Regions from separate parts of the Microbacterium profundi genome, predicted to be linked through region 4. Evidence: predicted binding sites of a transcription regulator. Region 4 holds the regulator's gene; each other region holds the start of a gene.

Region 1 (7,838 bases), on a different contig from region 4:
TGCTGGCGTTGGTGCTGTCGGTCTCGGCCGAGCTGGTGCAAGCATTGCTGCCGGCCAGATCGACGAGCGCGCGAGACGTCGTTGCGAATGCGTTGGGTGCAGTGATCGGCGCCGTACTGGCATGGCTGTTCGTCGTGTTGAGGCGCGGCCGAATCAGGCGGGGGAGCGCCGCACCGCGAGGTACGCGGGCGGACCCTCGATGAGGTAACGGCGGGCGAGACGCTTGGGCTCGAGCATCAGTCGCCAGGCCCATTCCATGCCTGCGTCCGAGATCCACCTCGGTGCGCGAGAGACACGACCGGCGAGGAAATCGACGACGGCGCCGAACGCGAGCAGCGCGCCCGCACCGGTCGCGGCACCATATTCGGCGATCCATTGCTCCTGCCGAGGCTTGCCCAGGCATACGAGCACGATGTCGGCCCTGGCATTCCGGATCTCGGCCGCGATCCGCGAGGAAGTCGCGGGCGAGGCGAGCTCCTCGCGGCTCGGCGTCCAATGCCCGGCGAAGCGGACCTGCGGCCAGTCGGTCTCGAGCCGTGCGCGCAGAGCACCGGTGACCTCGGGCATTCCGCCGAGCACGGCGATGGACAGGCCCCGTGCGCCTGCGTCGTCGAGCACGGGTCCGATCAGGTCGCTGCCGGACAGCTTCGGACACGGGGTGCCGGTGACGCGCCGCGCCTGCTGTGCGATGGGTGCGCCGTCGACAAGGTTGAGCCATTCCAGCGAGTCATCGACCGGAGCGGCTGCGATGTGCCGTGCGGCCAGCCGCGATGTGCCGAAGTGGTGCACGTGGTCGAGGTTGATGGAGATGACGGCGAGCGGACGTGTGCCGTAGCGCGCGGCGGCATCGGAGATGATGCCGCGCGCGTCCTCGTCATCGATGAGGTGCACTGGCGTGCCGTCGATGTCAAGTGACGGGATGCCGGTGATCAGCGATCCGGAGACGGCTCCGCTGACGCGATCGATGAGAGACATCAGTACGCTCCCTTCGGAGCGAACATCACTTTCGCCGTGCGCCACATGATCTGCAGGTCGGTGATCACCGACCAGTTCTCGACGTAGCGCAGGTCGAGCCGGATGCTCTCGTCCCAGCTGAGGTCGCTGCGACCCGACACCTGCCAGAGACCGGTGATGCCGGGCTTGATGTACAGCCGGCGCGAGACTGTGCCGTCGTAGTCCCTGACCTCGCTGGGCAGTGGCGGCCGTGGTCCGACGACGCTCATATCGCCTAGGAGCACGTTCCAAAACTGCGGCAACTCGTCGAACGAGAGCTTGCGAAGTACTTTGCCGACGCGCGTGACACGCGGATCGTCCTTCAGCTTGAACAGGAGTCCCGCACCGTCGTGCTGTGCTTTGAGAGCGGCGAGCTTCTGCTCGGCATCCGCGTGCATCGTACGGAACTTGACGATCTGGAATGGCTTCCCATCCCGGCCCACGCGTTCTTGGAAGAAGAACACGGAGCCGGGAGAATCGAGCTTGATCAGCAGCGCCAGCGCCGGGGTCATCACGATGATCGGAACCAGTGCGATGGCCGACACGACGATGTCGAGGGCGCGCTTGAGCAGGTGCTTCGCACCTTCATAGGTCGGGATCTGCATCTTGATCAACGGCAGACCGTCGACCGGGATGAAAGAGAGCCGGGGCCCGGCGACATCGGCGAGGCGGTTGGAGAGAACCAGCTCTGCGGCGGTTCCCTCGAGCTCCCATCCGAGACGCTTGACGAAGTCGGGATCGCGTTCTGGGCGGCCGGCGACGACGATCGTGTCGGCCCTGAGCTCGACCGCGACCTGAGCGACCGAATTGAGATTTCCGAGCACGGGCACGGTGGCTTGGTCGAGTGTCAGTTCGCGCGCATTGCCGTCGAGCAGAGTGGCGCCGACGACCTGGTAGCCACCGGCTCCGGCAACGTGCAGCGCACGCGCCACGTATTCGACTTCATCGCGGTTGCCGACGACGAGGGTTCGTGAGGTGAATCGGCCATGGCGGCGCTGGTTGCTCAACCAGCGCCGCCACGACCACCGACTCATCAGAAGGCCGAGCAGGCCCATGGGGAGGGTGATGAGCACGGTGATCCGCATCGAGTCCCAGTCGAGCACCACTGCAGCGAACGCCATCATTCCGATGGCGAGGCCGGAGGCATGCGCAATGCCTCGGTACTCGGCGAAACTCGAACCGAAGAGCGCCGTGACGCTCGTGCGCATGGCGAGCAGCGTGGCGAACCACACCGCCGCCAGCAGCACACATCGCGTCGCGACATTCACGGGCGGTTCACCCTGTTGCAGCTGGAATACCGCAGCGACGCCCGTGGCGATCGCGATCACGGCTGCATCCGTTGCGCCGAGGCGGACGCGGTGCGACCGTTCCCATTGCAGACGGTGCTCCAACGTCGCCGAGATACGCGGCATGGAAGCCGTGATCTTCTCGACCCGGACGCGCGGAATCGTGGTCGCTATAGCGACTGATTCCTCGCGTGTCAGACTCAGGGCATCGTCGACGGACGTCATGTCCGGCGGCCCTCAGCCGTGAATGTACGCAAAAATCCCCAGTGCGACATTATTTCCCCAGTTTTATCCCCAGCCCGCACGTCCCACACGCACGGGTTATCTGCCATCGCAGGTGTTCACGATGCTGCATGACGACGTGACCCCAGATCACGTTGTGAGTGCCGATTCCCAGCGACATTCACGGTCTTGCAGTTCAGATGCTCGTCACACTAGCGGAACCCGCGCCCGAAGGAAAGCCATAAAGCGGTGTTCCCACGAAATCGCTTGCCGGCGGAGCGGCGCCCGGCCGCAGTGAGGACGATTCCGCTCGAGCTTTGCCGCACCAACGCGATTTCTCACGTGCTGGCGACGCCGCTGCGGTGCCGCGTCACCTAAGCCGACCGAGCCGTTCGCACGTCGACGCCGTCGACGGGCATGCTTCTCCAATGCGGCCACTCGGGTGGTGGATCCCATGCCCACCGGATCGCCGATCGGCTGGTGAGAGGGATCGGCTCCCGAGCAGCACCGCCCCCGCCAGCACCGTCCCCGGCAGCACCGCCCCGGATACCACCACTCCCGCGGCCGCGTCGGCCGGGCGGATGGAGCATGAACCTGCCGAGTCCTTCACGCGTGATCTTCCACCCGTTGTTGTGCAGCAGCATGTGGTGATGTCGGCAGAGCAGAATGCCGCGGTCGATATCGGTGAGCCCCAGATCTTCATGCCAATGGTCGCAGTGATGCGCCTCGCAATAGGACGCCGGGACGCGACATTCCGGGAACATGCATCCGCCGTCGCGAACGGCCAGCGCGACGCGCTGTTTCGCGGTGAAGAGTCGCTGTTCGCGACCGACATCGAGCGGATTGCCGCAGCTGTCCACGATGACGCTCCGGCTGCCGACCGTGCACAGGTTCCGGTCGACCACGCTCCCGGGAAGCGCATCGCCGCGATCTTCGAGGTGTCCGGTGGCGAGCATCCGTCCGAACGCATCGCGCACGCCGACTGCTCCCTCGACCGTGACGATTCTGATCCCCGGCTGGCGAGCGCCGTACACGTCCGCCGCGTTGGCGAGTGCCCCGGCGCGCAGGATGTCTGCGAACAGGTCGTAGGCGATCTGGTCGTTCGTGCGCGGATCGTTCACGAGCGCGCTCGCGGCTGCGCGTTCCTCATCGGTCATGAACCTCGGTCCGCCCCGGCGGGGGCGCATCGCCGCATCGCGGATCGAGTCGAGCCACGCGGCCGTCTCGTCATCGGAGATGATGTGCGTGTGGTGCTGTCCGTCCGCGTTGCGCCACGAGCGCCATGATCGCGCCGCGTACGAGCGCTCGAAGCGTTCCTGCACGCCTTGCGGGTCGAGGGCGTCGCGCACCTGTCGCGCGCGACGCGCGAGATCTTCGACGGCCATGTCGGCGGCCTCTGCCACGAGCTGGGCCGCGGCGAGCGACCATACCTCGATTATCGCGTCCGTCGGGCGGTCGGCGCCGTCGCGGGCGGGAGGCTGGCCCATTCCGCGGAAGATCGCATCGTGCTGCGCTGGCGTGATCTTGCCCTCGAACAATGCCTGTCGTAACGGCTCGTGCCAAGGCATCTGCACGTCGTGATCGCTCGGCGAAGCACCCGGGCCGGCCGCGTCGCCGGCCTCCGCACCGGCACCGACACCGCCGGTGGCGCCGTCGCTGGCGCTGTCTCCTGCGCCCGCACCGGTGTTGCCGTCCCAGGCTCCCGTGGTACCCGACCCCGCGGCATCCGACGCCCCGCGGCCCGCACCGTCGCCCCAGCCAGCGCTGTCACCGCCCCAGCCGGACTCGGCGCCATCTCCGTCGTCATTGCCTGAGCCGCTTCCGCCTGAACCATCCCGGAAGCCCGCACCCGCAGCATCCGCACCCTCGATCAACGTCTCGCCCAACCGCACGGCGCGCGCCGCGTCTGTACGCGTGCCGCCGACGATCGACTGCACCAGCGACACCGCATTGCGGTGCCCGCGCGTCGCCGCCAACCCGGAATGCCCGGCCTCGCGCCGCGACCGCTCTGCGACCACTCCGGCGCCCACCGTCAGCATCCGCTCTGCGCAGTTCGCAACCGCCGCCGCACCGGCGAGCGCAGCGATGACCGCGTCGTCGTCGAGCCCGCGCATGGCCGTCAGCAGGACGTCGATATCGACGTCACCCATGCGCGTTTCCAACCCCTCGAGGGTGTCGCGCAACTCGCTGAAAATGGCCATACTTCATAGTGGCAGAAGCCGCAGACATTCGAACATAGATTCGTAAATCTGTGGAGAACCCGCGTCGACAGACTCAGCAAACGGATGCTGCGTACCGAGGTCCCTGAGCCTGTCCAGAGCCGCACGGACCGCTAGGCTCCGGCATATGACGTCGCTCCGAACTCGGTCCTCCGCTCGACACGCTGCGATTGCGATCGGTGCGGCGCTGCTCCTCGTGGGTGCCACCGGTTGCACGGCGATCGCCGGGCCGGATGAAGCGTTGAACACCCCTACGCCGACCCCGACAGCCACCCCGACAGGCACCCCGTCAACCGCCGAGACGACGGCCGCAGACGACGAGGCCACGTGCTCAGGGTTTGCCGACATCCAGACGATCCTGCTCAACGCGGATACCGCCCTCCACCAGGACCGCATGGGTCAGAAGGAGAGGAACGCCTGGTACAGCCTCGCGTCTCGTTTTCTCGGCGACATCCCGTCGGCTGACGAGGGTCCGGTGGCCGAAGCGCTCGCGACGCTCAAGCAGGACTTTCCCGCGGTTCAGGATCTGAATCCCACCGACATCGGCTCAGAGGAGTGGTACGTCCCCGCAGCCGTGCTCTTCGACGCCTGCGATGCGGCAGGGTTCACGGTCATCACGAACGCCTTCACGGGAGGCTGAACAGCTTCGACGACGAGCTCAGCGAGCCGTCAGACGCTCAGCGAGCGGATGCTGCGATGCCACGCCCACCTACGGCGTGCCACGCCACTTACGGCGCAGCGCAGAGACCCCTTACGGCGCAGCGCAAATCCGGAACAACCCACCGTCCGCGAGCTCGTCGGTGGCGCATTCCGCCCCAGTCAAGCGCGGCACGTCCGCCATGGCGACGGCGTCGAACAGCCCGACGTGCGCGCCGGTCATCACGACCGGAGCGACCGCAGCACCCCACGGCTCGGCCGCGAGCCACTCGACGTCGTTCTCCTCGACCCATTTCTGAAGCGGTGCGACGGCCGCGCGCTGCGTCTCGAGCGTGAGCCACGGCGACTGAGTCGCAGCGACCGAGTGCACGGCAGCCCCTGCGCCGAGCCCCAGAACAACGACCCCCATCGCGACAACCGACACGACACGCAGCGCTGGCCGGCGCAGCATCCGCTGGGCACCCCACACCGCACCGGCGGCGAGGATCGGGAAGAACGCGAACACGCCGGGGGCCGGATGACGCACCCACAGCGGCAGGTGCGACGCGGTCGCCCACCAGCCGACGAACGCGAGAGCGCCGACCGCTGCGGCGCCAAGATAAACGAGAACATCAGAAGAAACTGACCCCCGCGAAACCCACAGCCCGCCGACGATCAGCACGATCGACACCACCGCGACGAGGAGCGCGACCCACACCGGCACCGACCACGATTCGGCGAGCGTCGTGATCTTCTGCACCACGGTCGTCGGCTCACCGGGTTGGCCGCCGCTGCGCACGAACCCGAGCAGTGCACGCAGGTGGTCGATGAATCCGCTGAAGCCGAACGTGATCAGCGCGGCGAGTTCGAACAGGAACGTCGGCAGCGCCAGGAACACCAGCGGCACCCACGACCGTCGCAAGAACGAGACAACGCGCGCCCGCCCCGTCCCCGGGGCGAGCAGGAACAGTGCCACGGCGAACGCGGGCAGCGCGAGCAGCGCGATGAGCTTCGCCTGCACGGCGAGCCCGACCAGCAGCCCCGCGAGCCATGCGCGCCGCGGCAGCACGACAAGCGCCCACACGAGCAGTGCCGCGGCGGGGATCTCGCCGAGCAGATCAGCCGGCCCCTGAATCGGCGAGACCGTGGCCGATGTCGTGAACGCGAGCGGCACGGCGACGGCGACGAGGGCGGCCCAGCGTCCACCGATGCGACGTCCGATCACCCACAGGCCGGCAAGCAACAGCATCCAGTACGCGAGCGGCACCAGCCGCGCGCCGATGACCGGGTCGATGCCGGTCGCGAGCACAGCGGCGACCGGCAGCAGCACTGCGGGACCGGTCGAGATACGCACATCGAACAGGGTGATCGTCGACCCCGAGAGCGCACCGTCGCTCGCGTAGCCGAGACCGGCGAGCAGGTTGCGCGGCACGGTGAGGTTGAACGCCTCGTCTTCCCAGAACCGCCAGACCGTCAGGCTCTGCCACGCGACGAGCACGTGCCCGATGAGCAGCGCCGCGGCCAGCACCCAGAAGACGATGGAGCGAGCTCTGATCATGTCAATCGGCAGATCCAGGGCGGCGGATGCTGCGCAGCGGTGCCGACGGACGCAGCGACAGCGTCCACACCTCCTGCAGCGCGGCGATCGCGAACTGGCGCAGACGCTTGGGCGGCAGACGCAGGTCGGCGGCGCGGCCCCACATGGTGCCACTCGTCGATTCGCCGCGGCGCGGGATGCTGGCCACGCGCACGTAGCGAACGATGAAGCCGCCACGTGCCTCGGCGAGCGAGAAGTGCACGTGCGGCACGCTCGCGTCGGTGGGCACGGCATCCACCAGAGTCTGCAGAGCAGACGGACGGTAGGCGCGCAGGGGAGTGTTGACGTCGGGAATGCGACGACCGGATGCTGCGGCGATCAGCAGCCCGACAGCCCCGGTGAGCACCTTGCGGTACCAGGGGTCGGTGCGTCCGTCGCGCACGCCGTGCACGACATCGGCTCCGGTGGACTCGGCCGCGGTGATGAGGCGCACGAAGTCGGCGCCGAGGAACTGTCCGTCCCCATCGACATGCACGAGCAGGTCGGGTTCGGATGCGAGGCCCGCGCAATATGCGGCCAGCGCCGTCGGGCCGTGGCCGCGGTTGGCCGGCTGTGTCTGCACGTCGACGTCTGCCACGTCGTCGAAGACGGGGGCTGTGTCATCGGTCGAGCGGTCGTCGGCGATGACGAACGTGACGCGTGCGGCAAGCGGGGAGACGTGGTCGCGGATCTCGTCGATGAAGCCTCGGATGCCTTCGGCTTCGTTGTAGGCCGGCATGACGATGGCGAGATGAGAGAAGGTCAAAGAGGTTCCTCGGCGGGCGTGTGCGGCGAGAGTACGCGCACGAAGTAGCCTAGTCGAGTGAAGATCCCTGCCCGACTGCGCCGCCTCGCCGGCGTGGGAAGCCGCTTCCTCGTCGTCGGTGCACTCATGTCGTCAGCGTC
Region 2 (7,838 bases), on a different contig from region 4:
CGCCCCGGCCGTGAGCAGCGTGAGAAGAAGTGCGATGGCGTAGACCGCGAACACGGCGGTGATCACGATCGGGGCGAAGCCGATCTGCTCGGCGAGAACCGGATAGAACGGCGACGGAGCGCTCGCGCCGGTCATCATCAGGATCTGCGCCACGACCGCCAGCGCGAACCCGAACCGTGCGCGGGTCGTGCGTGTGATGGGCGCGGCGGCCGGACCGGTCTGCCGGACGGTGATCGGTTCGGTCGTGGTCATGCGCGCTCCTCGAGTTCGAGAATCTTTCGGTTCGAATCTTTCGGTTCGAATCTTTCGGTTCGAGAATCATCGAACTATCGGAGCGTACTCGACCATCGGCAATTGTTCAACTATTATCGAACCATGCCCGGTGATCTGCAGCATCCGGAGCGCTCCGACATCAACCTGACGGACGTGCTCTTCGCGCTCAGCGACCCCGAGCGCCTCGCGATCGCACGCCAGCTCGCGGCCGGCCCGCTCGACATGGCCGCCTGCCACGCCACCGACCCGAACCTGCCGAAGTCGACCAAGTCGCATTTCATGAAGGTGCTGCGCGAGGCCGGCGTCATCCGCAACGAGCCCAACGGCAGACGGCGGATGCTGACGCTGCGGCGCGACGACCTCGATGCCCTGTTCCCCGGGCTGTTGGATTCGGTGCTGCAGAGCTGAGGCATCCGCGCCCCACCTAGGCTGGTGCATATGCCCAGCACGACCACCGTCGCCCCGGCCGTGCGGCGCGCACGCGTCGGCGTCGCGATCCTCTTCCTCACCAACGGCGCGCTGTTCGCCAACATCCTGCCGCGCTACCCCGAGATCAAGGTGCAGCTCGGCCTCGACGCCGCAGCCTACGGGCTCGCGATCGCGGCGTTCCCCGCCGGCGCGATGGTCGCAGGGCTCGGAGCCGCCGTGCTCATCCGCCGCTTCGGGTCGGCGAAGGTCGCGGTGGTCGGCACGATCCTCACCAGCCTCGGCATCCTCGCGGCGGGCCTCGCGCCGTCGGCCGTGTTCTTCGCGCTCGGCCTCTTCCTCGGCGGAGCGGCGGATGCGATCACCGACGTCGGCCAGAACGCGCACAGCCTTCGCGTGCAGCGCGGCTACGGACGCTCGATCATCAACTCCTTCCACGCGATCTGGTCGATCGGCGCGGTGCTGGGCGGATCGATGTCGGCCGTTGCGATCGCGCTCGCTCTGCCCCTCGGCATCCATCTCGGCATCTCGGCCGTCGTGTTCTGCCTGCTCTCGCTCGTCGCGCTGCGCATGTGCCTGCCGGGGCGCGACGACGTGACGGAGGAGGAGGCGATCGCCGGTGGATCGGAGATCAGCGGTGCGCTGCGTCGCGGCATCTCGGGGAAGACCGTGTTCGTCATCTCCGCGCTCGTGCTGCTCTCGATCGCCGGCGCCATCGTCGAGGATGCCGGAATGTCGTGGGCGACCCTCTACCTGGGCGCGGATCTCGCCGCCCCGGCAGCGATCGCCACCACCGGATATATCGCCCTGGTCGGCGCGCAGTTCATCGGACGGATGATCGGCGACCGCATGGTCGACCGCTTCGGGCAGCGTGCCGTCGCGCGGGCCGGTGGACTCCTCATCGCCGTCGGAATGGGTCTGGCCCTGGCTTTCCCGACGATTCCAGGCACGATCCTGGGCTTCGCGGTCGCCGGGTTCGGCAGCGCCACGCTCATCCCCGCCGCGATGCAGGCCGCCGACGCGCTGCCGGGACTGCGGCACGACGCCGGCCTCACGATCGTGTCGTGGCTGCTGCGACTGGGTTTCCTGCTCTCGCCTCCGTTCGTCGGATTCATCGCCGACAATGCGGGGCTGCGCGCGGGGCTGATCGTCGTGCCGATCGCCGGGGTTGTGGCGATCGTGTGCGCCGGGGTGCTGGAGCGGCGACGGACCGCTTGACCGGCTGAGGGGATGCGGCACGTGGTGCGCGGGTCGAGAGCACGAACGCGAGTCGGTCAGAGCAATGCAGCATGGGCGAGCCTCCTCACGGCCGGCGTGAACTCGCTGAACGATTCGGGGCGGCCCGGTAGCTCAAGCCGGTCCAATGTTCTGTCGACGATGGCTGCGATGTTGTTCTCGGAGGACAAGGCGTCATCTCCGGGATACTCATGCCAATAGCGTTCGGCGCCGTAGTCCCCGTAGTCCCCGTAGTCCCCGTAGTCCCCGTAGTCCCCGTAGACCCCGTAGTTCCCGTAGCCCCCGTAGCCCCCGTAGTTCCCGTAGCCCCCGTACGGGGCCGCATGGCGCTCGAGTACTGCGACGCCGCGCGCGACGACGTCCACCACGTCCGCGCGCGATTGCGCCGAGCCGTCGGCGATCGACAGCAGCGTCAGCGCGATGATCAGCTGTGATTCGTGGCTGTCCTGGGAGTGGAGATAGCCGGATTGACCAGCGCCGCGTGTTGCGTGGTTCGCGAGATGAGGGACGAATCCGGTCGGACGGGCGCGGAGCGCTTTCGCCATGTTCGTGAGGATGATACGTCCCTTGAGACGCCGGAGAAGTCGGAGCTCGCGCGCGGTCGATAGAAGCGAAGCGCCAATGGACTCATCCGATCCGCGCGCGGATGCGAGTCGAACGTGAAGCTCGGACGTCCACCCGAGCGCCTGTTCCACATCGCGAAGAGCATCGTCGGACAACCAGCCGTTCTCCGACTGCTCCAAGCCATCTGAGCCGATGCGATCGATGAGAGCTCTCAGTCCTGCGGACAACGCGGCGGCGTCGGCCTCGCTGAATACCGGCCGATCCAGCAACCCGGTCTCCCGAAGGTGCGCGCGCAGCGCAAGGCGCCGAACAGGTGGGAGTGCCCGCAGCAGTCCTACCAGCAGGCAGCCGGACGATACGCCATGCCCGAGATCGACGACCAGTGAACGGTCGAAGCGCGGCGTACGACGCCGTACTGGTCGGCGAGCTCTGTGTTCACTTCGCGAACGCTCAATGAGGCGGTCGATGTCTGCCAGTTCACGTTGACCGGAACTGTGCTCGTGCTCGGACTCGTGCTCGTGCTCGTGCTCGGACTCGTGCTCGTGCTCGTGCGATCGTGCGCAGCGCTCACCGGAGTGGGGGCTGGATCGTCGTGCTCGATGATGGCGACTTTCGGTTCGCCCACGGCGGGAGCTCGCGTGTGAAGACGGTGCACTTCGAGATCATGGGGGACGCCGGGGAGGGTGAAGGAACGTGAGAGATTCGGTTCGTCGTCAAAAGGGGATCTCCCGTACGAGCCCCAGAGCAGCGGTTCGTACGCCTGCGGCAGACGGAAATCCTCGACATCGTCATCGGTCAGTGAATCTTCGCCGATAGAGAGCAGGAAGGCATTCGCGAGCCATGCATCCGGTGCATCGCTGGGCACTTCGATGATGCGATTCAGCGTCGGTTTGCCCGGTGCGCTGATGAGGACCGTCACCGCAGATGCGGAGGGGTGTACGTAGCCGTCGTAGTAGCTTCTCATGCGATGACGATAAGGGTGGAGTGGATGCTGGGCCCCACCCGGATACAGCAATCGGGGACAGCGTCCGGCCAGATCGTGCTGTGGAGGATGAGTCGGTTACAGATTCGTATATAGATGCGAATACATGGTTGAGCGGTGCGCGTCGGCGAGCGCGCGGATCGAGACGATCTCAACATAAGTTCGAATTAATGTTCGACAAAGACGGAACACTGCGGTATCGTTGAGTTATGTCGAAGCTGACCGGTCTGCACGAGGCGATCTCCCGCCTCGACGAGGTGTGGGCGGATGCTGGCGACTCGAACGATCTTTCGAGAGAACAGCTGATCGCGGTTACGAATGCGATCGGCGTACTGCAGCGTCGGCTGGATGCTGTGCATGTAGGTGTCGCTGCTGGGATCGCGAGTGAGTCCCGCGCAGAGTTGGGTGCGGATTCCTTGGCGAAGCAGCACGGGTTCCGCTCGCCGGCGAAGCTGATCGCCGCGTCCACCGGTGTATCGACCGGCGACGCCATCCGACTGATCAAGGTGGGCGAGGCGACGGCGGCGCGGACTGATCTGCTCGGTGCCCGGTTGCCCGCGAAGTATCCGCTGGTGAGCGAGGCTTTGGAAGCAGGAACTCTCAGTGCGCAGGCGGCCGCGTTGATCATCGCGGTCCTAGAGCGGTGTCGCATCGCTGCCGGGCCCGGGCGCACGGCCGAGGGCGAGAAGCTCCTGGTCGACGCTGCTCCCGGTCTCGGGCTCGACGAAGTCCGCCGGCTCGGCGTGCGGATCGAAGCGTGGCTCGACCCTGATGGTGTCGAACCGCGGGAGGACGAGCAGCGCGGCAAGCGTTCGCTGACGTTCTTCGAGCGCGGCGGACGGTTGCATCTCAACGGCAACTTCGACGTCGAGACCGGTGCCCCGATCGTCGCAGCACTTCGCGGATACGTGAGCGCCGCATTCGCAGCCCGTAAGGCCGCACCCGATCCGGATGCTCCGGATGCCGACCGTCGCACGGTGCCCATGTTGCAGGCCGACGCGCTCGCCCTGTTCTGCGCGCACGTGCTCGGCTGCAAGAGCGAGAAGCTTCCCCTCGCGGGAGCCACCGTCGTCGTCCGGATGCACGTCGACGACCTGGATTCCGCCACGGGAACCGCCACGATCGACGGCATCGACCAGCCGATCAGCGCAGCAGCGGCCCGACGGATGGCCGCTGACGGCGGCGTGATCCCGTGCGTTCTCGGCGGCGACAGCGAGATCCTCGACTGGGGTCGGAAGAAGCGCTTCTTCACGAAGGCGCAACGCCTCGCTCTCGCCGAGCGTGACGGCGGATGCGCCATGTGCAACCTCTCGCCCGAAATGGTCAAGGCGCACCACATGCGATGGTGGAAACGTCATCACGGTCGAACCGACCTCTCCAACGGGATACTCCTATGCGATAGCTGCCACCATCGCATCCACGACAACGGATGGGACATCCGCATCGACGGCACAGGTGTGGATGCACGGGTCTGGTTCATCCCACCGGTTCACGTCGATCCCGCTCGCACCCCCAGGCTCGGCGGACGCGCACGCTTCGACATCGCAGCCTGAGCCGTGGACCGGAAGCATCTCGCACGTCGAAGGTCTGATGCCTGAGCGGCTGGCCCCGCTCGCTATCGCAGGCCGGACGATCCAGACTGGTCACGAAACGCAACGCAGGAGGCGCACCTTGGACATCGAAGATATTCTGGCCGAGCCACGCTCAATCACGACCTCGCAGCGAGCCGCCGCGCTGACATGCATCCCGCCCCGGTGGCGATCGGACGCAACGTCTGGATCGGTGCCAACGCCACGATCCTCGCGGGCGTCACGATCGGAGACGACGCGGTCGTAGCTGCAGCATCCGTCGTCACCAAAGACGTGCCGGCCCAGGCCATCGTCGTCGGATCGCCGGCTCGCGTCGTGCGCTCCGTCCCCGACTGACCTCAGCGTCGGATACGAAGCCGGCCGCTCGCGCGTCTTGCGGGCGGATGCCGTCGCCCGAGGTTTCCTGCTTGCCCTCCAACCAGAGTGAGTGTACAGTCACTCATATGCCGACGACCCGCAGTTCGATCCTCTCGACCGCCGACGCGCGACGGCCCGTCGTCGCCGCCGCGGCGCTGGCGGAGTTCGCGCGCGGGGGCTACTACGCCACGACCGTCGCCGATGTCGCCCGCGAAGCGAAGATCTCCCCCGCGTACGTCTTCAAGCTCTACTCCGGCAAGGAGGCGCTCTTCATCGCCGCACTCGAGGCGTGCTTCGATGCGATCATCGCGGCTCTCGAAGAGGGGGCGGATGCTGCGGGGGAGCAGACGCCCGACGGCATCCTCGACGCGATGGGAGACGCCTACGCGCAGCTGATCAGCGACCGCACGCTGCTGATGCTGCAGGTGCATGCGCAATCCGTCGCCGACATCCCGGTGGTGGGTGAGGCGCTCCGCGCCGGCCTCGCACGCGTGACGAATTTCGCGAAGAGTCGCTCCGGCGGCGCCGATGACGACGTGCAGCGCTTCATCGCCTACGGGCAACTCTGCCATCTGATCGTCACGACGCAGCTCGAGGGGCGCCCGGAGGATTGGGCGAAACTCCTGACCAAGGGGATGAGCCACCCGGCGTGATCGCGCCCGGTGCTGTTCCCGTTCTTCTGTGCCCTAAAGAGTGAGTGATGAATCACTCATGCACCACCGACCGAAAGGAACGACACGATGAACATGCTCTCGACCACCGCTCGACCCGCCGCCGCCGCTCGACCCGCCATCACCGCACCACGCAGTTCACGCCGCTGGCTGGCGCTCAGCATCCTCGCGCTCGCCCAGTTCCTCGTCGTACTCGACGCCTCGATCGTCAACATCGCCCTCCCGGTGCTCGGCCGGCAACTCCGCATGGACACCGCTGCGCTCACATGGGTGATCACCGCGTACGTACTCGCCTTCGGCGGGCTGCTGCTGCTCGGCGGCCGTCTCGCCGACCGATACGGTCACCGCCGCGTCTTCCTGATCGGCACGGCGGGTTTCGTCGCAGCATCCGCCTTCGCCGGCCTCTCGTTCTCGAGCGAGATGCTGCTCGCCGCGCGCGCGGTGCAGGGAGCGTCCGCCGCGCTTCTCGCCCCGGCTGCGCTGGCGCTGCTCACGCACCTCTTCCCTGATGCGAAGGAACGCACCAGGGCTCTCGGCGTCTGGGGTGCGGTCGCAGGTATCGGCTCGGCGGCCGGGGTGCTGCTCGGCGGCATCCTCACCGCGACGCTCGGCTGGCAGGCGGTGTTCTTCGTCAACGTGCCGATCGGCGTCATCGTGCTGGTCGCGATTCCCGTTCTCATCACCCGTGACGGCGCGCGAGCGTCCGGACGTCTGGATGCTGCCGGCGCGATCATCGTGACCGCGGCGCTCGTCGCTCTCGTCGGTGCGCTCAGCGCAGTGGAGCGGCTCGGATTCCTGCACCCGCTGCCTCTGGTGCTCTTCGCGGTCGCCGTCGTGCTGGGGGTGGCGTTCGTGGTGGTCGAGCGTCGCAGCGCCGAATCGCTCGTGCCGCTGGGGGTGTTCCGCAACCGCGATCTCGCGCTCGGCAACATCGTGATGCTGCTGGCCGGTGCGGCGATGGTCGCGCTGTTCTTCGCGCTGTCGGTGTATATGCAGGCCGTGCTCGGCTACGACGCGCTCACTGCGGGCCTGAGCCAGCTGCCGCTCGCAGGTGCGCTCGTGCTCGTCGCGGGTGCGGTGCCTTCCCTGATCGGACGCCTCGGCACCAGGCCGGTGCTCGCCACCGCACTGCTCGTTCTGGCCGGCGGCCTGGTGTGGCTCGCGTTCGCGCCATCGGATGCTGTGTTCCTGACGCAGCTGCTCGGACCGACGCTGCTCATCGGTGTCGGCCTCGGTGGCGGGTTCGTCGCCACGACGCAGCTGGCCGTCGAAGGAGTCGAAGGCGGTGAAGCGGGGCTCGCCGGCGGGCTCATCAACACCAGTCAGCAGATCGGCGGCGCGGTCGGGCTTGCCGTGCTCGGCACGATCGCCGGGCTCAGGACGGCGGCACTCGAAGCCGGCGGCGCGTCGACCGCGGATGCGCTCACCGGTGGATTCTCGTGGCTCTTCCTCGGTGCAGCTGCGCTGTCGATCATCGGGGCCGGAGTCGTGGCGGTCTGGCGGCGGCGCTGAGCCGGGCGGCCCCGTTGAACCGGGCGGCCCCGTTGAACCGGGCGGCCCCGTTGAACCGGGCGGCGGCGCTGAGCCCGGCGGCAGCGCTGAACCGGGCGGCGGCGCTGAGCCCAGCGGCCCCGGACTGAGGCTCGCGCGTGCTGTCTGGTTCAGGCAGGCGTGCGGGCCTCAGTCCTCGCTCGAATGCAGGCCTCTTCGAGTCGCCAGCAGAGTGACTTCGGGATGCTC
Region 3 (7,838 bases), on a different contig from region 4:
AAGAGCACTCATCCGCTGACGGTCGGCGTCGGCAAGGACGTCGGCGGAAACTTCGTCGTCGCGAACCTCGCGAAGATGCCGCACCTGCTGGTCGCCGGATCCACCGGATCCGGTAAGTCGAGCTTCGTCAACTCGATGATCACCAGCCTGCTGATGCGGGCGCGTCCGTCCGACGTGCGCATGGTGCTGATCGACCCCAAGCGCGTCGAGCTCACGAGCTACGCCGGTGTGCCGCACCTGATCACGCCCATCATCACCAACCCGAAGAAGGCCGCAGAGGCACTCCAGTGGGTGGTGAAGGAGATGGACATGCGGTACGACGACCTGGCGTCGTTCGGATTCCGCCACATCGACGACTTCAACAAGGCCGTGCGCGCCGGTGAGGTCGAGGTTCCCCTCGGCAGCGAACGCGTGCTCAAGCCGTACCCGTACCTGCTGGTCGTCGTCGACGAGCTCGCAGACCTCATGATGGTCGCCCCTCGTGACGTCGAGGACTCGATCGTGCGCATCACGCAGCTCGCCCGTGCCTCCGGCATCCACCTGGTGCTCGCGACCCAGCGTCCGAGCGTCGACGTCGTCACCGGTCTGATCAAGGCCAATGTGCCCTCGCGTCTCGCCTTCGCGGTGACCAGCGTCACCGACAGCCGCGTCATCCTCGACAGCCCCGGCGCCGACAAGCTGATCGGCCAGGGCGATGCGCTCTTCTCGCCGATGGGCTCATCCAAGCCGTTCCGACTGCAGGGCGCGTGGGTCGAGGAGAGCGAGATCGACGCGGTGGTCAAGCACGTCACTGCTCAGGCTCGGCCCGAGTACCGGGTGGATGTGCAGGAGGCGCTGGAGCCGACCAGGAAGAAGGAAGTCGACGAGGACATCGGCGACGACCTCGAGGTGCTGCTCGCCGCCGCAGAGCTCGTCGTCTCGTCCCAGTTCGGCTCGACCTCGATGCTGCAGCGCAAACTGCGCGTCGGCTTCGCGAAGGCCGGGCGTCTGATGGATCTCCTCGAGTCCCGCGAGATCGTCGGCCCGTCCGAGGGCTCGAAGGCGCGCGATGTGCTTGTGACGGCCGAGCAGTTGCCGGACGTCATGGCGAAACTGCGCGGCGATGACCCTCCGGCCGCTGCGCCGGCACCCTCGCCGGCTGCGGCGCAGCCAGGACCCGCTCACGACCCGATCGAAGAGCAGTTCCGCGGACTGCCCGTGGTCGATGAGGACGATGCCGGCGAAGACGCCTGGGGATTGACGGGTCGCGACTGATGGCGATTCCGCGGCAGTTGCCGAACGCGATCACGATCGCACGGATCCCGCTCGCCGTGGTCTTCTTCGTCCTGCTGCTCCTCGGCGGGACGTACGGCCTCGACGACCTCGTGATCCGCTGGATCGCCGGTGTCCTGTTCATCGTGGCCATCTCGACGGACTGGGTCGACGGATATCTCGCCCGCAAGTACGACATCGTCAGCGACTTCGGAAAGCTCTGGGATCCGATCGCCGACAAGCTGCTCACCGGCGCAGGCTTCGTCGGACTCGCGATCCTCGCCGAATGGCCCTGGTGGATCGTCATCATCATCCTCATCCGTGAATGGGGCATCACGATCCATCGCTTCATAGTCGCCAGCAGCCACATCGTGGCCGCCGCGTGGTTGGGAAAGGTCAAGACCGCGGTGCAGGGCATCGCGCTCGGCTGGTGGCTGCTGCCTCTTCACCAGCTGATCGGCATGGATTGGTGGATCGGCGTCGGCATCGTGCTGATGTACGTGACACTTGCGCTCACCGTCGTCAGCGGGATCGACTACGTGCTCTCACAGGTGCGCGGATCACGCGCCGACAGATCATGACCGTGGCGGCGGAACTGGTGGCCGCGCTCACTGCGCGCGGATGGACACTGGGAATCGCCGAATCGCTCACAGGCGGGGCACTGGCAGCAGAGATCGTGTCGGTTCCAGGCGCATCGGCGACCCTGCTCGGAGGGGTCGTCGCATACGCGACGCCCGTGAAGGCCTCGCTGCTCGGAGTGGATGCCGCGCTGCTCGAGGAGCACGGGCCGGTTCATCCGCTCGTCGCGGAGCAGATGGCCGGTGGCGTGCGCGATGCCGTGAGCGTCGCAGGCAGATCAGCGGACGTGGGTCTGTCCACGACGGGGATCGCCGGTCCGGATTCGCCTGACGGGCAACCGGTGGGAACCGTGCACATCGGCATCGCCACGCCCATGCGCGTGCGTGCGTTCTCGCTGCGGCTCGATGGCGATCGCGCATCGATCAGAGCTCAGACCGTGGATGCGGCGATCGAGAAGCTGCTCGAAGAGATGGGGGAATAGCACACCGCCCATGATCGTTGTGAGAAGTGTGGCGATGGAAGATGTGCTCACAACGAAAGCACAGCGTGAAACGGTAGTTTTTTATTCAGAGAGTCGGGTTAGACTGGCGATCCGTTCGGAGCACGCTCCGATGAGGGGAATCGAGAGGAGGTTCCGATGATTCTTGTACGACAGGAAATCGGCGATGTGCTGAGGGACTTCCGCCTGCAGAAGGGGCGTACGCTCCGGCAGGTCGCGGGCAAGGCCTCCGTGGCGCTCGGATATCTCAGCGAGGTCGAGCGCGGTCAGAAGGAGGCCTCGAGCGAGATCCTCGCTTCGGTCGCCGAAGCGCTCGACGTGCCCATCTCGATCATCATGCGTGAGGTGGGCGACCGCATCTCCGTCCTCGAGGGCATCCAGGTGTTCCCTGATGTCGTTCCGGACGACCTGGTCGCGTCCATCGAACCCGAACTCTCACTGCACTGACCTGCGGCTCCTCGGGTAGACCTTCAATGCGGCGCAGTGAGTTCCTTCGCGCGGTCGACGACGAATTCGGTGCGCGCGCCGCGATGCTGACGACGGATCTCGTCCTGGATGCTCTCGGCAATCGGACGGCAGCAGAGGCCCTGGATGCAGGCGTCGCGCCGCGTGAGATCTGGCTCGCCCTCTGCGCCGAGACCGATGTGCCGGCGGAGCGTCGCTACGGAGTCGGACGGCTCGAGCCGCGCAGGCACTGAGGGCGCGGAGCTGCACTCGATTCTCTGATCGCGTCCGCTCTGTGCCGGATCGGCGTGTCGTCGAATATGTGTTCGAAGTGCGCGTAACGTTCTGCACAAGTGGTTTCGAGGTGAAGTCATCCCCGATTCGTGGGGCAGCCGATGCAATGTCGGAGGTCGCTCGTACGGTGATGACAGGCCGAAAAAGCCATACGCCTTGTCGGAGAGTTCGCCCCAGTCGGGGTGGCCGCGACAGCCTACAGGCGGCACCATGCGAATACATAGGAGCACGTCATGCCATCACCCGCAGACCGCGAGAAGTCCCTGGAATCAGCCCTCGCCCAGATCGACCGGCAGTTCGGGAAGGGCTCGGTCATGCGACTGGGCAGCGATGAGCGCGCCCCTGTTGCTGTCATTCCGACGGGCTCCATCGCCCTCGACGTCGCTCTTGGCGTCGGCGGCCTGCCGCGCGGCCGAATCGTCGAGATCTACGGCCCTGAGTCGTCGGGTAAGACGACGTTGACGTTGCACGCGATCGCCAACGCCCAGCGTGGCGGCGGCATCGCCGCCTTCATCGACGCCGAGCACGCGCTCGACCCTGAGTACGCGAAGAAACTCGGCGTCGACATCGACGCACTCCTTGTGTCTCAGCCGGACACAGGCGAGCAGGCACTCGAGATCGCCGACATGCTCGTGCGTTCCGGTGCCATCGACCTCATCGTCATCGACTCCGTCGCTGCGTTGGTCCCGCGCGCCGAGATCGAGGGCGAGATGGGCGACTCGCACGTGGGTCTGCAGGCGCGACTCATGTCGCAGGCGCTCCGCAAGCTCACGGGCGGTCTGAGTCAGACCAACACCACCATGATCTTCATCAACCAGCTGCGCGAGAAGATCGGCGTGTTCTTCGGGTCCCCCGAGACGACGGCCGGTGGTAAGGCGCTGAAGTTCTACGCTTCCGTCCGCCTCGACATCCGTCGCATCGAGACCATGAAGGATGGCACCGAAGCGGTGGGAAACCGCACCCGCGTCAAGGTCGTGAAGAACAAGATGGCACCGCCCTTCAAGCAGGCGGAGTTCGACATCCTGTACGGCACTGGCATCTCGCGTGAAGGCAGCCTCATCGATTTCGGTGTGGAGCATGGGCTCGTGAAGAAGTCGGGTTCGTGGTACACCTACGACGGCGATCAGCTGGGTCAGGGCAAGGAGAACGCACGTTCGTTCCTCATCAAGAACGCTGACGTCGCCCTGGAGATCGAGACGAAGATCAAGCAGAAGCTCGGCATCGGCGGAGCGGTCGCCGACGAGGCTCCTGAAGCTGCGGCCGAGCTCACGCAGCGTATTCCGGCCTGATGACTGTCGGTGACGGGGGCGAGGCGCGCCTCGCTCCCGTGATCCCACTCTTCGGGGACAAGGTGGCGCCGGCGTCTGCACTGCCGCACCAGCCCTCGCACGGGCCCTCGCACGAGGCGGCTGCCGTGAACGAGCGATCGGAAGTTCTGCACCGCTCAGAGGTTGCGGTCGCGGGGGAGCAGCCACCAGAGCGCGACCCGGATCAGATCCGTGCAACCGGTGAGGAGTCACTGCTGCGCAAGCTGCGGGCGCGCTCTCTGTCGATCTCCGAGGCACGGCAGGTGCTGCGCGGCCATGATCTGGACCTCTCGCAGATCGACGACGCGGTCGACGACTTCTGCAGGCGTGGCTACCTCGACGACCTGATCCTCGCTGAGCAGCTGGTGATATCGGGCATCGAGCGCAAGGGACAGGGGCGCGTCGCACTGTCGAGGGCTTTGGCACAGCGTGGCATTCCGCGCGACGTCATCGACACCGCGCTCGGGGATCTGCCGGATGACGATGCCGAACGGGCGCTGGAGTTCGCCAGGACCAAGGCGCGTTCGATGACCCGGCTCGACTTCGAGACCGCGCTTCGGCGACTCATGGGCCAGCTCGCGCGACGCGGATACGGCGGCTCCGTCGCCATGAACGCGGCGAGGACGGCGCTGACCGAGACGTCGCTGGGCAAGCCGACAAGCGGCGTGCGGTTCGTCGACTCGGAGTGACCCGGCCCGAACGCTCGTAGAATGGGTTCACCATGACTATCCTCAGCAGCGAACCGACGATCATCCAGGCCTCGTCGGCGGCCGTCGACGCCGACGGACGTCAGCGGACGTACGAGGTGCGCACCTTCGGGTGCCAGATGAATGTGCACGACTCCGAACGTCTCTCCGGCTCGCTGGAGAGCGCAGGCTACCTCCGAGCCGATTCCGGCGCGGAGGCGGATGTCGTCATCATCAACACCTGCGCCGTTCGTGACAACGCTGCGGGCAAGCTCTACGGCACGCTCGGGCACTTGGCATCCGTCAAGCGTCGCAAGGAGGGCATGCAGATCGCCGTCGGCGGCTGCCTCGCCCAGATGGACAAAGACGCGGTCCTCGACAAGGCGCCCTGGGTCGACGTCGTGTTCGGCACCCACAACATGGGCTCGCTGCCCGGACTACTCGAACGCGCACGCCACAACGGCGACGCCGAACTCGAGATCCTCGAATCCCTCGAGGTCTTCCCCTCGACGCTGCCGACCAAGCGCGACTCCGCTCACAGCGGATGGGTGTCGATCTCGGTCGGCTGCAACAACACCTGCACCTTCTGCATCGTGCCGAGCCTGCGCGGCAAGGAGAAGGATCGTCGCCCCGGCGACATCCTGAACGAGATCCGCCTGCTCGTGGAAGACGGCGCGATCGAGGTCACGCTGCTCGGTCAGAACGTGAACTCGTACGGCGTCGAATTCGGGGATCGTCAGGCCTTCGGCAAACTGCTGCGCGCCGCCGGCGAGATCGACGGACTCGAGCGCATCCGGTTCACCAGCCCGCACCCCGCCGCCTTCACCGACGACGTCATCGACGCCATGGCGGAGACACCGGCGGTCATGCCACAGCTGCACATGCCGCTGCAGTCGGGCAGCGACCGCGTACTCAAGGCGATGCGCCGCTCGTATCGCAGTTCGAAGTTCCTCGGCATCCTCGATCGCGTTCGTGAGCGCATGCCGTACGCGGCGATCTCCACCGACATCATCGTCGGTTTCCCTGGTGAGACCGACGAGGACTTCGAAGACACCATGCGCGTCGTGGAGCAGGCCCGTTTCGCCAATGCCTTCACATTCCAGTACTCCATCCGCGAGGGCACGCCTGCGGCGACCATGGAGGACCAGGTCCCCAAAGAGGTGGTGCAGGAGCGGTACAACCGGCTCCTCGCCCTCCAGGAACGCATCTCTCTGGAAGAGAATCAGAAGCAGGTCGGCCGCGAGGTCGAGGTGCTCGTCTCCGTCGGCGAGGGCAAGAAGGACGCCGAGACGCATCGGCTCACGGGGCGCGCCGAAGACAACCGCCTCGTGCACTTCGAGGTCACCGAGGGTTCTGACATCCCGCGTCCTGGCGACGTGGTGACGGTCACGATCACGCACGGCGCGCCCTTCCACCTTCTCGCCGACGACGCGAGCGGCGCTCCGCTGCGTATCCGGCGCACGCGCGGTGGAGACGCGTGGGATCGCGCGCAGGCGGAGTCGTGCGGCGTCCCGGCCCCGTCCGGAGACACCGGTGCACCGCGAGCGGTTTCGCTCGGTCTCCCCACGCTCCGCGTCGGTGTCTGATTCGCCCGCAACCCGCCTGTGGGCGATCGTCGGCGCGACGGGAACCGGCAAGAGCGACCTGGCGCTGAACCTCGCAGAGCTGCTGCGCGAACGCGGCAATCCGGCCGAGATCGTCAATGCCGACGCGATGCAGCTGTACCGGGGCATGGACATCGGCACGGCCAAACTCTCGGGGGCCGAGCGTCGCGGCGTTCCCCACCACCTGCTCGACGTCCGCGATATCCGCGATGAGGCCGCTGTCGCCTGGTATCAGCCGCTCGCGCGCACCGCGATCCAGGGCATCCATTCCCGCGGTGGCGACGCGATCCTGGTGGGCGGCTCCGGCCTCTACATCTCCAGCGTGATCTTCGACTTCCGCTTCCCTCCACGCGACGCCGAGACGCGAGCGCGTCTCGAGCGCGACCTCGAGACGCACGGTGCCGCTGCACTTTTCGCGCGTCTGGAGGCGGCGGACGCTGCCGCTGCCGCACGGATCGATCCGAAGAACGGCCGCCGCGTCGTCCGTGCACTGGAAGTTCTCGAGCAGGGGGAGAAGACTCACGGTGCTGCTCTGCCGGAGACTCCTGAGCTCTGGCATCCGACCACTCGTATCCTGGGGCTCCACGTCGACAGACCCGAACTGGTCGAGCGTCTGGACAGGCGAGTCGAGCGGATGTGGGCGGACGGGATGCTGGAAGAGGTCGAGCACCTGCGTCAGAGGGGGCTGGAGGAAGGCGTCACGGCGAGTCGCGCGATCGGCTATGCGCAGGCGCTCGCACAGCTGAGGGGTGAGCTGACCGAGGCTGAGGCCGTGGCGTCGACTCAGGCACTCACCCGTCGCTACGCGCGCCGCCAGGTGTCGTGGTTCAAACGCTATCCGGAGCTCACCTGGCTCGCTCCGGGAAGTGATCCCGCAGAACTGCTCTGAGCGATGTCGGTGCCCGGGTTCATCATGGAGTCATGAGCACGCATTTCTTCACCGCCTCCAGTCTCGACGGTTTCATCGCAACGCCAGAGCACTCGCTCGATTGGCTGCTGACACAGGACATCGATGCCGAAGGACCGATGGCCTATCAGCAGTTCGAGAAGACGATCGGCGCCCTGGCGATGGGGGCATCCACGTACGAATGGGTACTCGATCACGAGCAGGGTGTCTGGGGGTACTCGCAGCCGACGTGGGTGTTCACCCATCGCGAGCTGGCGATTCCCGACG
Region 4 (7,838 bases):
TGCGGGAAACGCTCATGACGCCGATCATATCGAGGCCAGCGCGTCCAGGAACGCCGTGGTCTCGGCCTCGGTGCCGGCGGTGACCCGCAGGTGGTTCGCGATGCCCACGTCGCGCACCAGCACGCCGCGCTCGTACAGCGCCTGGAACGTCGCCTGCGGATCTGCCACTCCCCCGAACAGCACGAAGTTCGACCACGATTCGTGCGGCTCGTAGCCGAGCGCCTCCAGGGTCGCGGTGATCCGGTCGCGCTGCTCGACGATCTCGTCGACCATGCCGAGCATCGCCGGCGCATTGCGCAGCGCAGCCACGGCCGCCGCCTGGGTGAGGGCGCTGAGGTGGTACGGAAGCCTGACGAGTCGAAGAGCGTCGATGAACGCCGGGTCGGCGGCGAGATACCCGACCCGTGCGCCGGCGAACGCGAACGCCTTGCTCATCGTGCGCGAGACGGCAAGACGGGGGCGACCTTCGAGAAGCGTGAGAGCGGATGCCGCGTCACGAGGCGCGAACTCCTGATAGGCCTCATCGACGACCACGACACCACGTGCCGCGTCGTAGACGGCCTCGATCACGTCGAGGCCGAGCGGCGTTCCGGTGGGGTTGTTCGGCGTGCACAGCATGATCACGTCGGGATCGGACGCAATGACCTGAGCCACCGCGTCCTCGGCGGTGAGCGTGTAGTCGGGCTGACGTTCGCCGGCCACCCAGCGCGCACCGGTGCCCTGCGACAGCAGCGGGTACATCGAGTAGGTGGGCGCGAACCCGAAGACCGTGCGACCCGGCCCTGCGAAGGCCTGCAGGATGTGCTGCAGCACCTCGTTCGATCCGTTGCCTGCCCAGATCTGCGAGGCGTCGACGCCATGGCCGAGGTAGTCGGCGAACCCTTCCCGCAACGTCGTGAACTCGCGATCGGGGTAGCGGTTCACGTCGCGCAGCGCGACGGCGATGTCGTCGAGGATGTCGCTCGCGACTTCATCCGGCACGGGATGGGTGTTCTCGTTCACGTTCAGCGCCACGGCCAGCGGGGCCTGCGGTGCGCCGTAAGGGGTGAGACCGCGAAGATCGTCGCGGAGGGGTAAGTCGCTGAGTGAAGCAGTCACCCTCCCCATGTTAACGGTGAGATCAGTCGGCGTACTCCGCGGGGATCGCGAGCTGCTGCCCGACCTGCAGGGAGCCACCGTTCAGAGCATTGAGCTTCTGGATCTCACTGATGACCGTGCGAGGGTCTTCGGCGGGGGCGACATCTTCGGCGATCGCCCAGAGCGTGTCGCCGGGCATGACCGTCACGGTGTCGAAGCTGACCGGGGTGGACGAGTCACCCGATGCAAGTGCCGAGCCACCGCTGATGGCTGCGAAGCCGATGCCGACCGCGAGTGGGAGCGCCGCGAGAGCGACCAGCAGTCGACGCCCGCGCGTCGTCAGTCGCAGCCGCGTCGCGGCGCCGGTCGCGGTGCGCACGGGAACGACTGCGGGTGCGGTGATGCTGATGGTGCTCATGTGATCTCTCCTCTGCCTCTGGTTGCCTCTGGGCTTTGAGCCGTTTGGCGTAGCGTTCGCATTCGCCGCTCGGCCGGGAGCGGGGAATGCGAAGCTACGTACCGAATGTATATTCGAATTCGAACATCTGTCAAGACTTATTCGAAACCCGTCCTTCGAATCACCCGACACGCTCGAACAGATCTTCCGTTTCGAGGCGTTTCTCGGATACGGTTTCGATATCCACACCACATCACGGACCACAGACATTCGAAGACGAGGGTCCGTGCAGGCGAACATCGGCACCGTGAACGCGCACGAAGGAGCACCCATGAGCGACATCTCCGCACCCGGCCCTGAGGTTCCGCGCACCCGTCGGCGCAAGAACCTCAGCCCCAAGCAGCTGGCGATCCTCGAGGTCATCCAGACTTCGATCGCCAGGCACGGCTATCCGCCGAGCATGCGCGAGATCGGCGACGCCGTCGGGCTCAAGTCGCTCTCGAGCGTCACTCACCAGCTCGGTCAGCTCGAGCTGAGCGGCTACCTGCGCCGCGATCCGGGCAAGACGCGCGCGATGGAGGTGCTCATCGACCTGCCAGGCACGAGTAGTGAGAACCCGGCGGACTCCAGCACTCCCGTCGGCGACGCGGCGATGGTGCCGCTCGTCGGTCAGATCGCCGCCGGCGTGCCGATCACTGCCGAGCAGCAGGTCGAGGAGATCTTCCCGCTTCCCCGCCAGCTCGTGGGCAAGGGCGACCTGTTCATGCTCAAGGTGTCAGGCGAGTCCATGATCGACGCCGCCATCTGCGACGGCGACTGGGTCGTCGTGCGCACGCAGAACACCGCGGAGAACGGCGAGATCGTCGCGGCCATGCTCGACGGCGAGGCGACGGTGAAGACGTTCCGCCAGCGCGACGGACACACGTGGCTCCTCCCCCGCAACTCGTCCTTCGAGCCCATCCTCGGTGACGACGCAGTAGTGCTCGGCAAGATCGTCGCGGTGCTCCGCGCGGTCTGACAGACAGCAAGCGCTGCCGGCTCCGAACGACGACGGTCGATCGGAGCCGCATAGGCTCGAAGCATGCAGCCGTACGGAACCTGGACCTCTCCCTTCCACGCCGCCGATATCGCATCATCAGCGCCGCGAATCGATGGCGCCCGCTTCGTGGGCGACGAAATCTGGTGGGGCGAATCGGTGCCGGCCGAGGGCGGCCGTGTCTCGGTGCGCAGCTCGACAGGGAAGGTGGTCCTCCCCGCGCCGTGGAGCGCCCGATCGCGGGTGCACGAGTACGGCGGCGGAGCGTGGACAGCGGACGCAGGCGGCACCCTGTACTTCGTCGATGCCGGCGATCAACGGGTGTATCGGATGCTGCCAGGCGAGGAGCCCGAACCGTTGACGCCCGCCGGACCGAACCACGGCGGGCTCCGCCTACAGGACGGGCGCCTGCTGGCCGTGCGCGAAAATCTCTCGGTGGAGCCGCACCGGCGGGCGATCGTCGAGGTCCCGACCGACGCATCCGCCACCTCGGACGAGGCCGCGATCCGTGTGCATATCCAGGGCAGCGCCTTCTTCGCACACCCCGCGCTCTCCCCCGACGGGACCCGCATCGCGTGGGTCGAGTGGAGCGGTCGACGGATGCCGTGGCAGGAGGCCAGGCTGTGCGTCACGGAGGTCGGCGACGATGTCTTCGCCGACACACCCGCACGCGCGGCGCTGCAGCCGGAGTGGATCAGCGACACAGAACTCGTATACGCGGACGACCCCACCGGGCGCTGGAATCTCTATCGCCGGGAGATGCACGGCCTCGACGCGGGCGCACCGGAGCCGATCGCCCCGGCCGACTCCGACACCGGCTACGGACTCTGGGTGCTCGGAAACCGCTGGTATCAGCCGCTCGCAGACGGCCGTATCGTCATCGTGCGCACGAACGGTGCGGACGAGGTCGCGCTGATCGAACGCGACGGCTCCGAGAGGCGCCTCGATGTTCCCGCCACCGCGCACGTGAGCATCGACGACGTGTCAGGCACTCGCGTGCTGCTCTCCGGCGGCGGGGCACGCGTGAGCGCAGGCCTCTGGTGCGTGGACGTGGATTCCGGCGAGGTCGAACGCGTACGCGGCGGCCTGCCAGTGGACGAGCGCTGGATGCCGCCGGCCACCCGCATCACCCTCGACGGCGCGAACGGCCCGGTGCATGCCTTCGCTTACGCACCGGCGAACCCCGATGCCACGACGCCCGAGGGCGAACTCCCGCCGTACATCGTCTTCGTGCACGGAGGACCGACCGCGCACGTCGCGGGAGCGGCATCCGCAGCCATCGCGTTCTACACGAGCCGCGGCATCGGCGTGCTCGACGTCAACTACGGCGGCTCGACCGGATACGGCCGCGCCTATCGTGAGCGTCTCGACGGCCAGTGGGGCATCGCAGAGGTCGATGATGTGCTCGCCGCGGCGCGCGGACTCGCGGACTCAGGGCGTGCGGACCCGAAGCGCATCGCGATCCGGGGCGGCTCGGCAGGTGGATGGACCGTGCTCGCCGCACTCGTACGCGGCGGCGTGTTCGCCGCAGGCATCAGCCGCTACGGCGTCACCGATCTGCGCGCTCTCGCCCAGGACACGCACGACTTCGAGAAGTACTACCTCGACGGACTCGTCGGCCCGCTGCCCGCGGCCGAGCATATCTACATCGATCGCTCTCCGCTCACGCACGCGGAACAGATCGATGTGCCTGTTCTGCTGCTGCAGGGCGAAGACGACCGTGTCGTGCCGCTGGCGCAGTCGGAGTCGATCCGCGATGCTCTGGCCGCACGCGGCATCCCGCACGAATTCGTCGTGTATCCGGGCGAGGGGCACGGTTTCCGGCGCGCGGAGACGATCATCGACGCGCTCGAGCGCGAACTGCGCTTTCTCGGAGCGGTGTTCGGATTCGCCCCTGAGGTGTAGGGCTACTCCCCCACGCGGTTGCGCATGCGCATGGCGCGCTGCGCCTCGCGGGTGTCCTGGCGTTCGCGCAGCGTCTGACGCTTGTCGAACTCGCGCTTGCCCTTCGCGAGGGCGATCTCGACCTTCGCCCTGCCGTCGGAGAAGTAGAGCTTGAGCGGGATCAGCGTGTAGCCGCCGGCGGACACCGCGTGCTGCAGCTTCTCGATCTCCTCGCGGTGCAGCAGCAGCTTGCGGATGCGCTTGGCCGAGTGGTTCGTCCAGTGCCCCTGCGAGTACTCGGGGATGTGCACCGAGTCGAGGAACACCTCGTTGCCCTTGACGAACGCATACCCGTCGCTGAGGTTCGCGCGGCCCTGCCGCAGTGACTTCACTTCGGTGCCGGTGAGCACCATCCCCGCCTCGTACGACTTCTCGATGGTGTAGTCGTGACGTGCGCGACGATTGGTCGCGACGACCTTCTCCCCGCGTTCCCTGGGCATGATGCTCTCCTGATCCGTGCCGCGCCGAACGCACGACAGCCCATCAGTCTACAACGACGGCTGCGGATGCCGAGACGTCGCGGGCGGATGCTGCCTGCGCATCCGGATGCTACGTGCGCAGCCAGCGACGTATCGCGAAGCCAGCCGAGAGGGCGGCCAAGATCACGCCGATGCCGATGAGCACCGGCACGACGAGCGCAGCATCCTGCATCGTCACCCACGTGGTGATGAACGGCACCCGGCCCTTCAGATAGCCGTTGACACCGAAGTGCACTCCGGCGACCACGGCCGCGCTGGCGAGCACCGAGCCGATGAAGGCGGCGAACACGCCCTCGAGGATGAACGGGGTCTGGATGAACCGGTTCGACGCGCCGACCAGGCGCATGATGCCGATCTCCTTGCGTCTGGCGTAAGCGGACAGCCGGATCGTCGTGGCGATCAGCAGAATGGCTGCGATGAGCATGAGGACGGCGATACCGACGGCGATGTAGGTCGCGACCGTGAGCGCGGAGAACAGCGGGTCGAGGTACTGCAACTGGTCGCGCACCTCTTCGACGCCGTTGATGCCGGCGAACGCCTCGACGATCACCTGCGATTGACCTGGGTCCTTGAGGGTGACGTAGAACGTCTCCGACATCTGCTCCTCGGTGAGAACGCTCGCCTGCTCCTCACCGAGCAGCTCGGTGACGTTGGCGTAGGCCTCGGCCTTGTTCTCGAAGCGGAGGTCGCCGATGAGTGAGGCGAGAGGATCGCCCTCGAGCTCCGCGCGCACCTGCTCGACCTGCTCGGGTGTCGCGGCGCCGTCGAGGCAGCTCTCACCGGTCGAGACCGTCGAGCACATCGAGACGGACACCTGGGCGCGCTCGGTCCAGTAGGCGCGCATGGTGCTGATCTGGCCCTGCATGAGGATCGCCGCGCCGACGAACGTCAGCGAGACGAACGTCACGAGCACGACCGAGATCACCATCGAGATGTTGCGCCTCAGGCCCCCGAGTGCCTCGGTGAGGATCAGACCCACTCTCACGATGTCGGTCCCACTTCCTCGTCGTCGCCGCTGTCGGAGAGTCCGAGGCGATCGGCCACTCCGAGCTCCGCCACGTTCACATCCGGAAGGACGATCGCAGACGTGTCGGCAGGCCTGGCCTCGGTCGCCGGCGCCGCATCGGCCGGCGCCGCATCGGCCGGAGCCGCGTCAGCGATGCGCGCTGCGCGCATCGACGCGATCATCTCGGCGGTGAGCGGCTCGAGCGACTCGGTCTGGCGCTGCACCTCCTGCACAGCGGTGAGGGCAGCTGTCGCGGCTGCGCCGCGCTCCTGCTCCGGGACGAGCTGCGGGATCATCGACCGATCGCCGTAACCGCCGTGCACCTCGTCTCGCACCATCTCGCCGTCACGCAGCTCGATCACACGGCGCTGCATCTGATCCACGAAGGCGGCCTCGTGCGTGGCCATCAGCACAGTCGTGCCGCCGGCGTTGATGCGCGCCAGAAGCTGCATGATGTCGACCGAGGTCGCGGGGTCGAGGTTTCCGGTCGGCTCGTCGGCGAGCAGCACCTGCGGGCGGTTGACCAGCGCGCGGGCGATGGCGACGCGCTGCTGCTCACCACCGGACAGCTCGTGCGGCATCCGCTTCTCCTTGCCGGCAAGGCCGACGAGTGCGAGCGCCTCCGGCACGGCCTGCTGGACGAATCCTCGAGAGGATCCGGTCACCTGCAGGGTGAACGCGACGTTCTGGAACACGGTCTTGGTCGAGAGCAGGCGGAAGTCCTGGAAGACCGAGCCGATGTGACGGCGGAAATACGGCACTTTACGGTTCGCCAGTGCACGAAGATCGCGGCCGAGAACGGCGACGCGTCCCGTGGAGGGCACCTCCTCACGGAGGATGAGCTGGAGGCAGGTGGACTTCCCCGACCCCGACGCACCGACGAGGAAGACGAATTCGCCCCGCTGGATCTCGAAGTCGACCCCGGCGAGGGCCGGTCGCTTCGTCCCGCGGTAGCGCTTGGTGACGTTCTCGAACCGAATCATGGCTTTACGAGCCTAAGCGCGGGTTCCGCGCTCACCGCGAGCGACACCCCCTGAGACGGAGAGCGCTCCCCATGTGAACGCGAGCGGAATCCCTGATAAGCATGTCCCAGTAGTGGTTCGCGTCAGTGCGTACCCGGGGACATCGCCGAACACCGGTATCGAGGAGAGACATGAGCACGCCTGCAGGCTGGTACGACGACGGATCCGGACGCCAGCGCTGGTGGGACGGTCAGCAGTGGACCGAAAACTTCGCGCCCGAGACGCCGGCAGTACCCGCCCCGCCGTACGCTGCTCCGGGCGCATACCCTGCGCCGACCGGCGGCGGGTATCCGGCCGCCGCGGGGAATTACTCGTCCGCACCGGCGTCTCCCCCGGCATCCGGCCCGTCCATCGTGGGCTGGATCGCGCTCGGCGCAGCCGTGCTCGGTTTCATCACGGTGTGCATTCCACCGATCCTCGGCGTCGGCTGGTTCCTGCTGGCGACCGCCTTCGTCCTCTCGATCATCGCGTTCTTCCTCCGCGGGAAGAAGTGGGCTCCGATCGTCGCCATCTGCCTTTCCGTCGTCGGCGCGATCGTCGGCGCCATCATCGCCTTCGTGATCCTCACCGCCGCGTTCGTGACCGCCGTCGACGAATATTCGCCACCCACGCCGTTGCCGTCGATCTCGGCGGACGCCGATGACGAGTCAGACGCCGATGCCGGAGCCACCGGCGATCGCCCGAGCACGGACGAGGTCGCCGAGGGCCTGCGGGTGATCGTCGGCGCGCAGGGCGCCACCGGCTACGAGAACGACACGATCCCGTGTCTCGCCCAGGAGTTGGTCGACAATCCTGATGTGTCGGACGAGACACTGTCCGCGATCGCGCTTGGTGAAGGCGACTTCGGCGATTCGACGGGGGCATTGGAGTTCGCCAC

Evidence for each region. Region 4 encodes LexA, which represses DNA repair genes until DNA is damaged. Its sites were predicted from a motif close to TCGAACANNTGTTCGA; they were not measured.
Region 1: a site for LexA is predicted at 4,731-4,746, ahead of JF52_RS17920 (HNH endonuclease signature motif containing protein). Genes of this name have one in related genera too.
Region 2: a site for LexA is predicted at 3,644-3,659, ahead of JF52_RS0106030 (HNH endonuclease signature motif containing protein). Genes of this name have one in related genera too.
Region 3: a site for LexA is predicted at 3,088-3,103, ahead of recA (recombinase RecA). Genes of this name have one in related genera too.

Annotation. Positions count from the first base shown of each region.
Region 1 covers NZ_JPSY01000001.1:698,950-706,787, reverse strand. The annotation lists gene JF52_RS16410 (VanZ family protein) at 1-203, shown strand, start outside; gene JF52_RS0103275 (WecB/TagA/CpsF family glycosyltransferase) at 154-975, opposite strand; gene JF52_RS0103270 (sugar transferase) at 975-2,504, opposite strand; gene JF52_RS17920 (HNH endonuclease signature motif containing protein) at 2,876-4,702, opposite strand; gene JF52_RS0103260 (hypothetical protein) at 4,848-5,360, shown strand; gene JF52_RS0103255 (hypothetical protein) at 5,472-6,914, opposite strand; gene JF52_RS0103250 (glycosyltransferase family 2 protein) at 6,916-7,698, opposite strand; gene JF52_RS0103245 (GNAT family N-acetyltransferase) at 7,823-7,838, opposite strand, start outside.
Region 2 covers NZ_JPSY01000001.1:1,280,056-1,287,893, reverse strand. The annotation lists gene JF52_RS0106055 (MFS transporter) at 1-252, opposite strand, end outside; gene JF52_RS0106050 (ArsR/SmtB family transcription factor) at 376-681, shown strand; gene JF52_RS0106045 (MFS transporter) at 712-1,917, shown strand; gene JF52_RS17585 (hypothetical protein) at 1,974-2,480, opposite strand; gene JF52_RS0106035 (hypothetical protein) at 2,834-3,463, opposite strand; gene JF52_RS0106030 (HNH endonuclease signature motif containing protein) at 3,691-5,034, shown strand; gene JF52_RS0106025 (DapH/DapD/GlmU-related protein) at 5,221-5,406, shown strand; gene JF52_RS0106020 (TetR/AcrR family transcriptional regulator) at 5,514-6,080, shown strand; gene JF52_RS0106015 (DHA2 family efflux MFS transporter permease subunit) at 6,168-7,610, shown strand; gene JF52_RS0106010 (DUF503 domain-containing protein) at 7,779-7,838, opposite strand, start outside.
Region 3 covers NZ_JPSY01000001.1:83,411-91,248, reverse strand. The annotation lists gene JF52_RS0100455 (FtsK/SpoIIIE family DNA translocase) at 1-1,254, shown strand, start outside; gene pgsA (CDP-diacylglycerol--glycerol-3-phosphate 3-phosphatidyltransferase) at 1,254-1,832, shown strand; gene JF52_RS0100445 (CinA family protein) at 1,829-2,311, shown strand; gene JF52_RS0100440 (helix-turn-helix domain-containing protein) at 2,468-2,776, shown strand; gene JF52_RS0100435 (DUF3046 domain-containing protein) at 2,803-3,027, shown strand; gene recA (recombinase RecA) at 3,301-4,356, shown strand; gene JF52_RS0100425 (regulatory protein RecX) at 4,356-5,063, shown strand; gene miaB (tRNA (N6-isopentenyl adenosine(37)-C2)-methylthiotransferase MiaB) at 5,096-6,646, shown strand; gene miaA (tRNA (adenosine(37)-N6)-dimethylallyltransferase MiaA) at 6,639-7,553, shown strand; gene JF52_RS0100410 (dihydrofolate reductase family protein) at 7,586-7,838, shown strand, end outside.
Region 4 covers NZ_JPSY01000002.1:393,706-401,543, reverse strand. The annotation lists gene hisB (imidazoleglycerol-phosphate dehydratase HisB) at 1-16, opposite strand, end outside; gene JF52_RS0112470 (histidinol-phosphate transaminase) at 25-1,107, opposite strand; gene JF52_RS0112465 (LysM peptidoglycan-binding domain-containing protein) at 1,121-1,495, opposite strand; gene lexA (transcriptional repressor LexA) at 1,806-2,492, shown strand; gene JF52_RS0112455 (S9 family peptidase) at 2,556-4,415, shown strand; gene smpB (SsrA-binding protein SmpB) at 4,418-4,894, opposite strand; gene ftsX (permease-like cell division protein FtsX) at 5,004-5,918, opposite strand; gene ftsE (cell division ATP-binding protein FtsE) at 5,915-6,922, opposite strand; gene JF52_RS16585 (DUF2510 domain-containing protein) at 7,093-7,838, shown strand, end outside.